Regions from separate parts of the Paenibacillus sp. RC73 genome, predicted to be linked through region 3. Evidence: riboswitches for the same ligand, from Rfam matches in the RefSeq annotation. Region 3 holds a riboswitch; each other region holds the start of a gene.
What was found. Region 3 has a riboswitch for cobalamin ahead of ABH897_RS12140 (ABC transporter substrate-binding protein). Riboswitches for the same ligand answer to the same signal wherever they lie in the genome.

Region 1 (3,514 bases), on a different contig from region 3:
AACTTATAAGTTTACTGTATTCATAGGAAAAAGAATTCTTATTTGTCTTTCAGCCCTCTAATTGTATACTTGGTAGAAAGGATTATGACTTCGATTTCTACAAGGGAGGGAACAGGATGGCACAACGCATGGCAGGCAAGAGAGTTGCTCTTGCCGGTCCCCGTAAAGCAGACGAAATGGCAATGCTGGTTGCAAAAATGGGAGGCGAGCCAGTGCAGCGTCCGGCCCAGGGCACGGTTTTTCTGGATGATATTGAGCTGCGCAATGCGGTTGTATCGTGGGTGAAGCGGCCGCCGGACTGGAACATTTTTACGACAGGTATGGGGCTGGACGCGCTGTTCGATATGGCGGAGGATATGGGCGTGGCGGAACAGATTATGGAGCTGCTGCTAGGCTCAAATATTGCGGCGCGGGGCTACAAGACGGTCAATGGACTCAAAAAGCGTGGCTTCACGCCAGATGTACGAGACGAGGATGGAAGCTTGACCGGGTTAACGCGTGCTTTTGCGCCGTATGATCTGAAGGGGAAGGAAGTGCTGTTGCAGCTGCATGGTGATCCGGCCCCACGGCTGGTGAAGTGGCTGGACGAGCAGGGGGCAGTAACCCGGCAGGTGCTTCCTTATAAGCATATTCCACCAGAGGAAGCGAATTTGCAAGCGTTGCTGGCGGATATCGTGAATCGTAATGTTGATGCTGTTACGTTCACCAGCGGTCCACAGATCCGCTTTTTGGCTCAATATGCGAGGGACCAGAAGCAGATGGAAGACGTGCTGGAAGCTTTTCGCCAGGATGTGATCGCTGTGTCGGTAGGCAAGGTGACGGCGCAGTCCATTTTGGAGGAAGGGATTGAACGGATTGTGTTTCCGGTGGAGGAACGAATGGGCGCTATGATGGTGGAGCTGGGAAGATATTTTGAGCATAGCGCCTCGGTGCACGGCTGCGGTCTTGAAGTTGTGAACTGAAAACTAACCCATATCCTTGCGATAAAGGGTAAAATGAAGATAAGGGCCTACAGGGTCTTTATCTTTTTTTTGTTGGAAATGCATCGACAGAAGTTTTTGTTATAGCGAAAATATTTATTTAATATAATGAAAAAGCCTCGATGCGGGATACCAGAATAGGAGCTGAGACGTTATGAATTCCATTTGTGTATTTGCCGGGTCCAGACCCGGACATTCATCGGTATATCTTCAGGAGGCAGGCAAGCTTGGAGAGGCTATGGCGAGACATCATGTCCGTTTAATCTATGGAGGCTCCAGCAAGGGGCTGATGGGCGAGGTCGCGAATGCGATGCTGACAGGGGGCGGTCAGGTCACCGGGATTATGCCGACCCTCTTATTCGATGCAGAGATTATCCACCGGGGAGTTAGCGAATTTATTGAGGTGGCGAGCATGCACGAACGCAAAGCGGTGATGAGCGAAATGGCCGACGCATTCATTGCCCTTCCGGGTGGCTTGGGAACCTTTGAGGAGCTGTTCGAGGTGCTGTGTTGGGCGCAAATCGGCATTCATCGCAAGCCCATCGGGCTGCTGAATGTGAACGGATATTTTGACCCGTTGGCGGAAATGGTGCGTCATAGTGTGCGCGAGGGATTTACCGGAGTTGACCACCCAACGCTGCTGAGTATCTCTGCGGACCCGGACGAATTGTTGCATATGTTAAAAAATAAGGCAGAGAACTTGAAATAAAGCGTTTTTCATGCTTGCGCAACTGATTGAGCCAAGGTTATGATAAGACCCATAATCAAATAGCGGACAGACAAGGTGCCTTTGCGATGGAACGAAGGGTAACAGGGAATCGGGTGCAAGTCCCGAGCGGTCCCGCCACTGTAAGGAAGAGGATTTTTTCAGACGTCACTCGTAAGAAAACGGGGAAGACGAAAAAATCTGTTGATGCCGAGCCAGGAGACCTACCTTGATCTGTATGCACCGTTAACCTTCGCGGAGAGGATGGGTGTACGAAATCAGGAAATCAGGCGCACGCTGCTTTTTCCATGTTGCTTACAGGTTTGCGTGGAGCTGAACGTGCAGAAGCGTTTCAAGCGTGAACAGGCAGATGGAAAGCAACGACACGATGGCGGAAGACAAGAAGTGTCTTCTTATGCTGTGTCCGTCTGATGATACGATGCGTACATAGGAAACCCATCCGGGCAGGATGGGTTTTTTTGAGTTACAGGATGTCCATATACAAGTGAAATAGATAGAAGTGTGGAAAACATAGCCTAGATTTAAGAAGGAGGATAACGATGAGCCAATTAGGAAAATTGCTCGTGATTGGATTCGGACCGGGGGATATGGAACATATCACCAAACGGGCGCTGGATGCGCTGGCCGAGAGTGAGGTCATTATCGGCTACAACACCTATGTGGATCTGATCCGTCCGTTGTTGAACGGACAGGAGATTGTGCGCACAGGGATGACAGAGGAAGTGAGCCGTGCGCAGGAGGCGGTTCGACAGGCGGAGATGGGCAAGAAGGTAGCCGTCATTTCCAGTGGAGACGCAGGCGTATATGGCATGGCCGGGTTAGTGTACGAAGTGCTGATGCAAAAGGGGTGGCGTCGTGAGGACGGGGTTGAGGTAGAAGTCGTGCCGGGAATATCGGCGATTCAGTCCTGTGCTTCGCTGTTGGGTGCGCCCGTCATGCATGATGCATGCACGATCAGTCTGAGTGACCATTTGACCCCTTGGGAAACGATTGTGAAACGTGTAGAAGCGGCAGCTTCGGCAGATTTTGTCATTGCACTGTACAATCCGCGCAGTGGTCGGCGTACACGCCAGATAGTTGAGACGCAGTCCATTTTGTTGCGCTACCGTGATCCGCAGACTCCGGTCGGGTTGGTCAAGAGTGCTTACCGTGACCGTCAGCAAGTCGTAGTGACGACGCTGGAGGACATGCTGAACCATGATATCGGTATGCTGACGACCGTCATTATCGGCAATTCCTCGACAATGGTGTATGACGGCCTGATCGTGACGCCGCGCGGGTATCAGCGCAAGTATACGCTGGATGCGACCGAGCAGGCGCTCAAGCCGCATCAGCGGCTTCGCACGGAAGCGGAGCCGTGGTCGCTGGGCGCGCAAGAGGAACGCCCGCTGAATGCGTCGCAGGCAGGCGCAGCTCCCGCAGTGCCAGCCCCTGCGGGAGCTGGCGGGACCGCGCCTTCCGCGAGCGGTGCTGCTGCGGCGGTTGCCACGCAGGCACGCCCGCAAGCGGTGGCTGCCGTGCAGGCCGCGCCTGCGGCGCAAGCCGGGGCGGTCCCGGCATCGCTGGCAGCGGAGGCGCTGAGCCGCCTCGCTGCGGGCGGTAAGCTGCCGGGCGAAGCGAGCGCGCGCTGGAGCGGGCAAGCGCCCGCCGTGAGCGTCGCTGGAACGGCAGCCGTGGCCGGAGCGGTGGCTACGGCCGCAACAGCGACAGGCAGCTTTGGCAAGCCTGCGTTGTTTGAGGTGGGCGTTTCCCCCGGCGTGGGAAACAAGAAGTTCACCGCTCGCCAGATGGCGCTGCTCGCCGAGGT
Region 2 (3,514 bases), on a different contig from region 3:
GCGACTCGCTCAAGCCCAGCTCCTTCCGCAGCGCCGTCAACGCCTCCTCAGAGGCAGGCACATTATGCGCGGTGAGCAGAATGGTAGCAGGGTCGCCGGGAGCCAGCCTCATCAGCACAAACGTCAGCGTGGATACAACGAACACAATGATGACAAGCTGCGCCACACGTTCCAGAATAAAACGAATCATAGGGTACGCAGCCCGTTATTCCGCAATATCGGATTGCGCCGTAATGTAGTAATACTCAATCGGATGCGGTGTAAAGCCCTCAACCCCTTTTTTCACCCCAAATACATTATCAGGGTGAACAATAAACGACTGCGGCAAATCGGTATTAATGATATCCAGCGCTTGCAATGTCACGGCATTACGCTGTGCTGTATCCTTCGCCAGCTTCAAGCTGCCAAGAAGGTTCTCCAGCGGTTTGGAACCATAACGGCTTACATTGGCCTCGCTTTTAGAGGAATAAAACATGTCCATAAAATATTGCGGCTCCCCCGTATGGGCAGTCAGCATACTGTACATGGCAAAATCCCAATCGTTTTTGGTTAGCGCCTCGTCGATATTTTCCACCTTGCGGATCTTCACCTGGATGCCCTCTTTCAGCAGTTGGCTCTGAATCACCTCAGCCATGACCGAAAGCTCTGGACGCTGAGGGAAGGTCAGCAACGTAACCTCGAACGGCTTGCCTTGCTTGGTCCATGTACCTTGGGCATCCTTTTGCCAACCATCCTTCGTCAACAACTGCTCCGCCGTTCCGTCCAGCGCTTTACGTTCCACCTTGCCGAAGAAGAGAATGCTCGGGAATGGGCTGCTTGCCTCCGTACCATAGCCTCTCATGATCGCACTCACAATGGATGCACGTGGTATCAGGCTGTCCACTACTTTGCGGTTCGCGGCATCCTTGAACACAGGCGACTCCATGTTATACACGATCATATGAGTGCGCAAAGAGGGAGCCGACAGCACTTGCAGCTTATCGTTCTTTTTTAATACCTCCGCGTTATCCACCGGAATATCAGTCGCTACATCTACTTCGCCAGATTGCAGCGCCAACAGGCGTGAATTGCCGTCCGTAATGAACTTCATCGTTGCTTCAGCCAGCCGTGCCTTCTCGCCCCAATATTCGTCATAACGCTCTACGACCAATGACTGATCCTTGTTGAACGCTTTAATTTTAAAAGCACCTGTCATCGCAGGGTAGCTCTGCTCATCCTTCATAGACGCTACATCCAGCACAATCGTCGATGGATCAGCCAGATTGGACACCAGCGCTGAATTGGGCTGGTTTGTCGTGATTTTCAACGACAGCGGCCCAGTTACATCAATCGACTTTACGTCTAGCAAATCCTTTGCCAAATGGCTTTTCTCGATGGAGCGCAGCAGGGAAGCCTTCACACTTTCCGCGTCCATACTCTTTCCGTCATGAAAAGTGACCTTATCCTGCAAGCTGAACGTCCAAACTGTGGGACTGTCCTGCTTCCATTCCTTGGCCAGCCAAGCCACTGGTTCCAGCTTTTCATTCAAACGGACAAGTGTCTCACCTGCGCCGGACCGCATGACATCCCAGCTATTGTCTCCGTGCGGGTCAACGCCCGACGGTTTCCACGTATACGCCATCACCAGTTTCTTATCTGCTGTAGCCTGTTGTGTGGATGTGTTCTCGCCCTTGCTGGGGCTATCCGCCGTCTTATTAGTTGTCGAGCATCCCGCAAGAGCCATAACTGCCAGCAGTAGCATCAACCCTGTACATATAAACCATGAACGCTTTTTACGATTGCTTATCATTCTATTGACTCCCCTCATCTTGTAATCTCATACATACCTAACGCGAAAAAAGCATCCCCGACCGCTTAATCAGCAGTCAGAAATGCTTTCATTATAAAATGCCTAAGCTCACCCTCTTCACCCTCTAAAAACAAGGGGGATCGGATCGGTTTCAGACATTCCCGTATGCAGCACGCCTAACCACCTCCCCAGCATCCCGTGGGTCTGACAGTGATGTTAAAACAGGCAGGTCTCCTGACTTCAGGCTTATCTCTCAGTCCTTCCCGGTTCTTCACAGTTCCAGTGGCTGTTCCGAAAGCTACAGCAATTCCCTGCTGATGCCTGTATACAGTGGCGGGTCCGTGTCGGAATCTACCGAACTTCCCTTTTAAGTGAACACGCACAACAGCCATCTACATGATTTCAGCGAAACCCTGTAGGTGGAAAGTCCGGTTCACACCTGTTTTCTTCCTTTATTCCTCTATATTACGAATTAGGACTATCTTATTTTGTTGTTACAGGCTTGTCAACAAATGTCGCATAATAATTTAAATTTTAATGATACAGCGAGAAACAAGGCTGTGGCTTTGCGTTGCGTGTACGCAATGGACGTGATAAAATTAGGTATAGAGATAACCACCGTGTCCGTATACTAAAAAGAGTCTTCGCCGCTACCAACGGCAAAGACTCTTAGGACTTGAAAGGCTGTGGATCACCACGGCGCGCTAAATGCTTAGCTAAACCCACCGTTAGGCGCCTAACCTAATTACGCGGTGGGTTTTCGCTTGTTCCGAAATTTCCGACGTAGCCAGCGATAAAGTTTACGAATACTAAACACCAGGCTTAGTAACGTAACCATCCAACGCAACACATCGTAGCACGACACAAGGTTGACCATCGGCTTCACCCCCTTTCGGGAAGCTGCGCCGTGGTCTGAAAACATCCACCACTATTCAAAATCCATAAGGTAGATTATACCATGACCTCGCCTACCACTCTAGCAAATTCTTCTAATAGAATCTCAAACCCCGATCTTCATACAGGAAGAGGGTTTTATCAATAACTCTATGCCAAAAAGCCGGAAAAAGAGGCTTACGTCCTCTCTCCGGCGGTCTTTATCTAATCCTAATTATCAAACCTTCTGCGGAACCTCCGCCACCGTCCCGCCTTCGACTGACTCGCCCTGTTTTTTCGTTAAAACGATATTCAAGACAATCGCCGTAATCGAGCCGGATACGATGCCGTTTTGCAGCAGCATTTTGGCAAAGCTCGGCAGTTGGTCAAACATTTGGGGCAGCACGGCAGAGCCGAGGCCCACCGCAATGCTACATGCCGCTATCAGCAGATTGCTTTCCTTCCGCAAGTCCACTTCTGACAAAATAGACATGCCCGACGCAGCAACCGAACCGAACATGACGATCATCGCCCCTCCCAGCACAGCATTAGGAATCACTGTCGTTAAGGCAGCCAGTTTGGGCAACAGACCAAGAACAACCATAATACCACCCGCAGCAAAAATAACGTTCCGCGACTTGACACGTGTTAATGAGATCAGACCTACATTTTGCGAGAATGCCGTGTAAGGAAACGCATTGAAAATACCCCCGAGCATAATCGCAAGTCCCTCAGAGCGCAGCCCATTGACGATTTGCTTCTGCTCTACCTTCTGGTCAATCGCCTTGCCCACTGCCAAATAAACGCCCGTAGACTCGACCATGCTGACAATATTAACGATAATCATTGTAC
Region 3 (3,514 bases):
GCAGGAATTAGAGTCTTTGCGGGAAAAATTACAGAGACATTCCTTTGCCCGAATCTATTGTAGTGACTTGATACGTTGTCGTCAGACCTTGCAGATCATTTTGCCAGAATCGGAACTGAAACCAGATAATATGTCTGCTTGGTCTGCCACCATGGAACCACGTCTGAGAGAGCTTCATTTTGGGGAATGGGATGGAAAAACGTATGATATGCTCAAGGATGTGGCGTTGTACCGCGCGTGGATTGATGAGCCGCAACGGGTTACGCCGCCGGGTGGAGAGTCCTGGAAAGACTTTGTGAACCGCCTGGGTGAATTTCTATACTCTTTGTATGAGTGGCGTAAAATGATGGAGATTCAGAAAACAGGTTTGTCTGATGCTCCACCTTCTGTTCTGGTCGTCACGCATGGTGGAGTGATTCGTCAGTTGGCTTGTATGCTGGTACCGGGTCATGATTTTTGGAGCCTGAATCCGAAGCCGGGAGCGGCAATTACGATTCGGTTGAGTTTGGCACAAAAGCCATTTGCAGATTTAACCGCCACCCGTTCTACAGAATCACATCCAGATTTGGCTACAGGGCATAAGTTCACCGGATGGCTGGTGGAGCAGGCATGATGTTTATAGCTCTGGCTCCGCATTTGCTACTCCCGAATAACCTGGATGAACTGACTACGCTATACTTCTCATGATCACAGACATAGGGCAGGTAAACAGGCGGTTTGGGTTGTAAGCCAGTCTTTTTTAACCTATAATCATCAAGTAAAAGAACGGCTTGACCAACACTACATCAAATATCCAGCAGACGAGGTCGGTGCAGCGGGATGAAACCCTCGGGTTCTTTCCGGTGCGCTGTTAAAAGGGAAGCCGGTTTGAATCCGGCGCGGTCCCGCCACTGTAAATGGAAAAATGCCAGCCCGCTCTGCTTTATGTGCCATAAAGCATATGAAGGAGCAACAGGCTGTCGCATGTTTCTGTAAGTCAGGATACCTGCCCGTCCGCCTGTCACCATAGTCCTTCGAGGAAAGGATGACGTGTTCGCAGTGACTGTCCATGCGGAAGAAACTGCCGCCTGCGTACGATCTGCGCTAACGTGACCCCTGTGTCCTTATCTGAGGATGCAGGGGTTTTTTGAAAGGAAAAGAAGGCTGGATTTAGCAGATATCGGATGATGTTCAAGTGACGCTCTTAAAAGAATTTATATGGAGGGGTGTAAATTATGGCAGGGAATAAAATAAAGGTCTGGACTACAGGCTTATTGGCTCTGGTCTTGGCGGTTGTGCTGAGTGCATGTGGAGCTAACGGAAAGAACGCTGAAAATAAAGGGGATCAAGCTTCACAGCAACCGGGGCAGACGGCAACCGCTCAGGAGCCTCCGGGCAAAACGGTCTACCCGCTGACCATTAAGGATGCGACCGGGCAGGAGTTTACGTTCAAAAAAGCGCCGGACAAAATCGTTTCCGTCTCCCCGGCTGAAACCGAGGCGCTGTTCGCCATCGGACTGGATAAGGAAATTGTCGGTGTATCGGACTATTCGGATTACCCGGAAGCGGCTACAAAGAAGCCCAAAGTGGGCGGTATTATGAAGCCGAATGAAGAGGCGATCATTGCTGCGAATCCGGAAGTCGTTTTTGCAGGGATATCACTCAGTGAGCAGGCGACAACCAAGCTCCGTGACATGGGAATTATGATTTTTAAAACCGAGCCGAAAACGGTTGAAGATGTCATGGCTAATATCGAACTATATGGGAAAATTACCGATCATCAGAAAGAAGCGAGAGCGGTAACCGACAAGATGAGAGCCGATGTAGCGGAAGTGAAAAACGGTGTTAAAAATATCGGTAAAGGGCAAAAGCTGAGAGTCTACGTCGAATTTTCACCCGGCTGGACGGTCGGCAAGGGCGAGTTTATGGACGAGCTGATTTCTTTGGCGGGCGGCGAAAATGTGGCTGCAACACAAAAGGGCTGGTATCAGATCAGTGAGGAAAATATTATTGCGGCCAATCCGGACGTCATTTTATACAGCAAAAATGTCAAGGACGACAAAACAGGCCAGACACTGGGCGATATCATCAAAGCCCGTAGTGGATGGGATCAAATATCGGCTGTTCGTCTCAACCGGGTGTTTGCCGTGGATGATAATCTGATCAGTCGGCCGGGTCCGCGTGTAACGGAAGGTCTCAAGGAAGTGGCCAAGGGCGTGTATCCTGAAATTTTCAAATGAATCGTAGACTGATTGGCTTTGGAGGGGCAGGTCTTGCTTTATTGCTGCTGACGCTGCTGCTCTGTCTCGGCATCGGCTCAGCCAAGCTTCCCGTCAGCCAAATCACGGGTATTCTGGTCAACCATCTGCCGTGGTTAGGTGAGACGATTACACCGGATTGGAATACATCCACAGAGCAGATTATTTTGAAGGTCAGACTGCCGCGTGTGTTACTGGGTATGCTGGTAGGCGCAGCGCTTGCGCTGGCGGGAGCCGGATTTCAGGGTGTGCTGCGCAATCCGCTGGCTGATCCTTACACGTTGGGGGTATCCTCGGGGGCTTCGGTAGGGGCAGCGGTACTGATTTATTGGGGGCTTCAATTTTCATTTGTAGGCGTATGGACACTGCCGCTGGTGGCGTTTACGACCGGAATGCTGACGTTGTGGATGGTGCTGACGCTGGCGAGGGAAGGCGGCAAAATTCCGACGCAAAGTCTCATTTTATCGGGCGTGGTGATGCAATCTTTTCTGGGTGCGGTCGTTTCCTTTCTGACAGCCATGTCCAGGGAGACGGTCAATGAAATATTGTACTGGACAATGGGAAGCCTCAGTCTGCGCGGCTGGTCGTATACAGGCATTCTTTTACCTTATGTGGTCATTGGGCTGGTGTTTCTGTGGAACCGGGCACGAGTGCTGAACATTCTGGCCTTGGGTGAACGTCAGGCGGCTCATATGGGGGTTAATGTAGATGCAACGAAGTTATCTGTTCTGATCATATCCACGCTGCTGACAGCCGCGGCTGTCTCGGTATGCGGAGTGATTGGCTTTGTGGGACTCGTTGTACCGCATATTATCCGTCTGGTGACGGGCCCCGACTATCGGATGATTGTTCCGTTATCCGCGCTGGGCGGGGCTATTTTTATGGCATGGGCCGATACTGCGGCGCGTACATTGCTGGCTCCGACGGAAATTCCTCTTGGTGTCATGACGGCCTTTGTCGGTGCACCGTTCTTCGCATATCTCCTGTACCGGAACAAGAAGCTGCGCAGGGGGGGATTGCTGTGAAAGAAGCAAATGGACCACAGGAGACGCGAGTCCGGGCGCTGGAGATTGCCAGTCTGACTCGTGATTTCGGGGAATTCCATGCGTTGAAAAATATAAGCTGGAGCGTAGACGAAGGAGATTGGTGGGGCATCATCGGTCCGAACGGCAGTGGAAAGTCGACGTTGCTGCATCTGCTTTCCGGTGTGGATCACCCGACTTCGGGCAACGTTCTTATATATGGAAAAAAGGTCAGCAGCTATGGCAGAAAAGAGC
Region 4 (3,514 bases), on a different contig from region 3:
GTTTCTTAAAATTGTACAATACGCGCTCCATCAGAACATTGGGTACTTCTCCATCAATCATCCGGTAGACCGCTGCACGGAATGCGGCTACGAGGGCATTATCGGGACAAGCTGTCCCGAATGCGGTGCTGATGAAGAACATACGCATTTTCAGCGCTTGCGCCGGGTAACCGGATATCTGACAGGTGATTATACCGTTCGCTTCAACGCCGCGAAGCAGGCTGAGGTGCGTGACCGGGTGAAGCATCGGTGAATTTGTGCGGCTACATTCCGGAATCTCTGAACGAAGGGCATGGCCTGCGTACCGTCGTATTCATTAGCGGTTGCCGCCATGCCTGCCCCGGCTGCTTCAATCCCTCGTCATGGAGCTTCCGCGCAGGTGAACCGTTCACACTGGAGCGACAGCAGGAAGTCATCCGTGACATCGCAGATAATCCACTGCTGGACGGGTTAACCCTTTGCGGCGGAGACCCTTTTTTCTCGGCATCGGAATGCACGCAGTTTGTGCGCGACTTCCGCGCTGCCTGCCCTGACCGAACCGTGTGGGCCTATACGGGCTTTGACTATGAGGAGCTGCTTACGGATCAGGCCCGCCGGGAGCTGGCGCTGCTGTGCGATGTGATTGTGGACGGTCCTTTTGTAGAACAGCAAAAGGATCTGACCCTTCCCTTCCGGGGCAGCCGCAATCAACGACTGGTGGATGTGAAGGCCAGCATTCAGGCAGGATCTATAGTTACATTAGCCTAAGGCGATGTTATACTCGCATGAGATACTACACCCTAAGACAAATCCTTTCCTTATGGAGAGGGCTTGTCTTTTTTTGCATGTAGTTCATTTTAGATTTAAACAGAGTTTATATTGCGTATCCTGCAAGTTTCACTTATGATGGTGAACAAGTATACGAGTGCATAATTATTCGTCATACCATAATCGCATAGCTTGGAGATAGGTGTCTGTTCTATTCAGTACAGGCTTAAAAGGGAAGCTGGTGCAAGTCCGGCGCGGTCCCGCCACTGTAAACGGGGAATTTTCAGCTGTTGATACACCCACTGGTCCACAGACCGGGAAGGAGCGCTGAAAGTCATGATCCGTAAGTCAGGAGACCTGCCTATTTCAACAACATCGCAAGTACCTACGGGAGATAGGGAGGTGTTAAGAGCAGTCGCCGAATTTTCATTTTTTAAATAACGGAGGCATTCTTTCCCTACTCATTTTTAACCCCGGGGAGGAATGTCTTTTTTTGTACGCAAAAATAAACTGGCTACCAGCCTGGGAGGAAAAGTACATGTCATTTACCGAATTGCCTGAGTTGTCCGGCTTGATCAGCAGTAACCTGGGATATCCGCGTATCGGAGGAAACCGGGAATGGAAGAAAGCACTGGAACGCTTCTGGAACGGCAGCATGGATGAAAGCGAATTGCATACCGAGATGAAACGATTGCGATTGGAGCATCTGAGCAAGCAGCGCGACAAGGGAATCGATCGAATTCCGGTCGGAGACTTTTCCTATTACGATCACATGCTTGATACATCCGTGATGTTCGGTCTGGTGCCGGAACGGTTCAACTACCGTCCCGATGGGCCTGTTCCTCTGTCCGTCTATTTCGGGATAGCCCGTGGACAAAAGGGTGCCACCGCCAGTGAAATGACCAAATGGCTGAATACCAATTACCACTACATCGTACCGGAATTGGCAAATGCAACTCCGGTGTTCACCGAGAATAAGCCGTTGCAGGCTTATCGTGAAGCGAAACAGGAACTAGGAATTGAAGGTAAACCCGTCATTATCGGTCCTTATTCGTTCGTTGCTCTGTCCAAAGGCTATGACCGTAAGGATTTGGCCGCGATCATACGAAGCTTCCTGCCACTGTACGCCCGCGTCCTGTCTGAGCTGGCTGCGGAAGGCGTTCAGTGGGTGCAGGTAGATGAGCCTGTCTTGACCACCTCATTCCCGACAGAGGATTTGGACATTATTCAGGAGGCCTATGAGGCTCTGGCCCAAGCTGCTCCATCCTTAAATATCGTGCTGCAAACCTACTTTGGCAGTCTGGATCATTATGAGCGCCTGTCCACGCTCCCGGTACAGGGAATAGGTCTTGATTTTGTGCACGATGATGGCGAAAACCTGGAACATGTGCTACGACATGGCTTCCCCGCAGGGAAAACGCTGGCCGCTGGTGTTATTGACGGGCGCAATATATGGCGCTCCGATCTGAACACCGTAGCTGCGCTGCTTGGACAACTGGCAGAGCAAACCACCGCTGCACAGCTCATCGTGCAGCCATCATGCAGTCTGCTGCATGTGCCAGTCAGTCTGGAAGCAGAGCACAAGCTGGACCGAGAGCTGGTGCAAGCGCTGGCCTTTGCCGATGAAAAGCTGGAAGAAATCGCAGCTTTGACCGCTGCGCTTGGCAAACGCGAACCCTCGGCAATTGCCAAGCTTGAGCAGAGTGCGGACGCGGTAGCCCGCTTCAACAGCTCGGCGGCACGAGTACAGACCGCTACCGATATGGCGGATCTACTGGCGAAAGAGCCGCAGTCACGCAGCGTTCCCTTCGCTGAGCGTCGTGTGATCCAGCAGGACAAGCTGAATCTGCCTCCACTGCCTACGACGACGATTGGCAGCTTCCCGCAAACCGCAGAGGTTCGCAAAGCCCGTCTGCACTATCGCAAAGGGGAATGGTCTGCCGAGCAGTATCGGACGTTCATTCAGCAGCAAATCAAGGAATGGATTGATATCCAGGAGGACATTGGCATTGATGTGCTCGTACACGGGGAATTTGAGCGGACAGACATGGTTGAATTTTTTGGCGAAAAGCTGAAAGGCTTTGCCTTTACACAAAACGGGTGGGTGCAGTCCTACGGCTCCCGGTGTGTTAAACCACCGATTATATACGGAGACGTGTCGTTCGATCAACCCATGACCGTGGAAGAAACGGCCTTCGCCCAATCGTTGACCTCCAAGCCAGTCAAAGGAATGCTGACAGGTCCGGTAACGATTTTGAACTGGTCCTTCGAACGTAATGATATTCCTCGCAGTCAGGTTGCTTTACAGTTAGCACTGGCCCTGCGTGCAGAGGTAGAAGCACTGGAAAAAGCGGGGATTGGCATGATTCAGGTCGATGAACCCGCGATCCGTGAAGGGCTTCCACTGAAAAAAGAACAGCAGCAAGCCTATCTGGCGTGGGCGGTTCAAGCCTTCCTTGTTACAACAGCAACCGTTGAACCCGCCACCCAAATCCATACGCATATGTGCTATTCCGAATTTCAGGATATGATCCAATCCATCTCCGATATGGATGCCGACGTCATTTCTATTGAAACCTCGCGTAGCCACGGAGAACTGATTGTCAGCTTTGAGGATCAGGTGTATGACAAAGGCATCGGTCTGGGCGTATATGATATCCATAGCCCGCGCATTCCCGATGTGTCAGAAATGCTGAGTATGATACAGCGTGCCCTGCGCGTACTGCCTTCTGATTTATTTTGGGTCAATCCAGACTGTGGCCTGAAA

Region 1: linked by a shared signal. The riboswitch ahead of ABH897_RS08780 (hypothetical protein) and the one ahead of ABH897_RS12140 (ABC transporter substrate-binding protein) in region 3 are both predicted to bind cobalamin.
Region 2: linked by a shared signal. The riboswitch ahead of ABH897_RS07420 (ABC transporter substrate-binding protein) and the one ahead of ABH897_RS12140 (ABC transporter substrate-binding protein) in region 3 are both predicted to bind cobalamin.
Region 4: linked by a shared signal. The riboswitch ahead of metE (5-methyltetrahydropteroyltriglutamate--homocysteine S-methyltransferase) and the one ahead of ABH897_RS12140 (ABC transporter substrate-binding protein) in region 3 are both predicted to bind cobalamin.

What each region holds. Positions count from the first base shown of each region.
Region 1 covers NZ_JBIYCV010000003.1:418,237-421,750, forward strand. The annotation lists gene ABH897_RS08765 (GerAB/ArcD/ProY family transporter) at 1-9, shown strand, start outside; gene ABH897_RS08770 (uroporphyrinogen-III synthase) at 117-962, shown strand; gene ABH897_RS08775 (LOG family protein) at 1,135-1,689, shown strand; cobalamin riboswitch at 1,747-1,932, shown strand; gene ABH897_RS08780 (hypothetical protein) at 1,894-2,118, shown strand; gene cobJ (precorrin-3B C(17)-methyltransferase) at 2,247-3,514, shown strand, end outside.
Region 2 covers NZ_JBIYCV010000003.1:110,454-113,967, reverse strand. The annotation lists gene nikB (nickel ABC transporter permease) at 1-190, opposite strand, end outside; gene ABH897_RS07420 (ABC transporter substrate-binding protein) at 206-1,789, opposite strand; cobalamin riboswitch at 1,997-2,194, opposite strand; gene ABH897_RS07415 (nucleobase:cation symporter-2 family protein) at 2,901-3,514, opposite strand, start outside.
Region 3 covers NZ_JBIYCV010000004.1:444,596-448,109, forward strand. The annotation lists gene ABH897_RS12135 (histidine phosphatase family protein) at 1-613, shown strand, start outside; cobalamin riboswitch at 814-1,007, shown strand; gene ABH897_RS12140 (ABC transporter substrate-binding protein) at 1,215-2,219, shown strand; gene ABH897_RS12145 (FecCD family ABC transporter permease) at 2,216-3,262, shown strand; gene ABH897_RS12150 (ABC transporter ATP-binding protein) at 3,259-3,514, shown strand, end outside.
Region 4 covers NZ_JBIYCV010000003.1:388,146-391,659, reverse strand. The annotation lists gene ABH897_RS08645 (anaerobic ribonucleoside triphosphate reductase) at 1-253, shown strand, start outside; gene nrdG (anaerobic ribonucleoside-triphosphate reductase activating protein) at 250-747, shown strand; cobalamin riboswitch at 931-1,126, shown strand; gene metE (5-methyltetrahydropteroyltriglutamate--homocysteine S-methyltransferase) at 1,286-3,514, shown strand, end outside.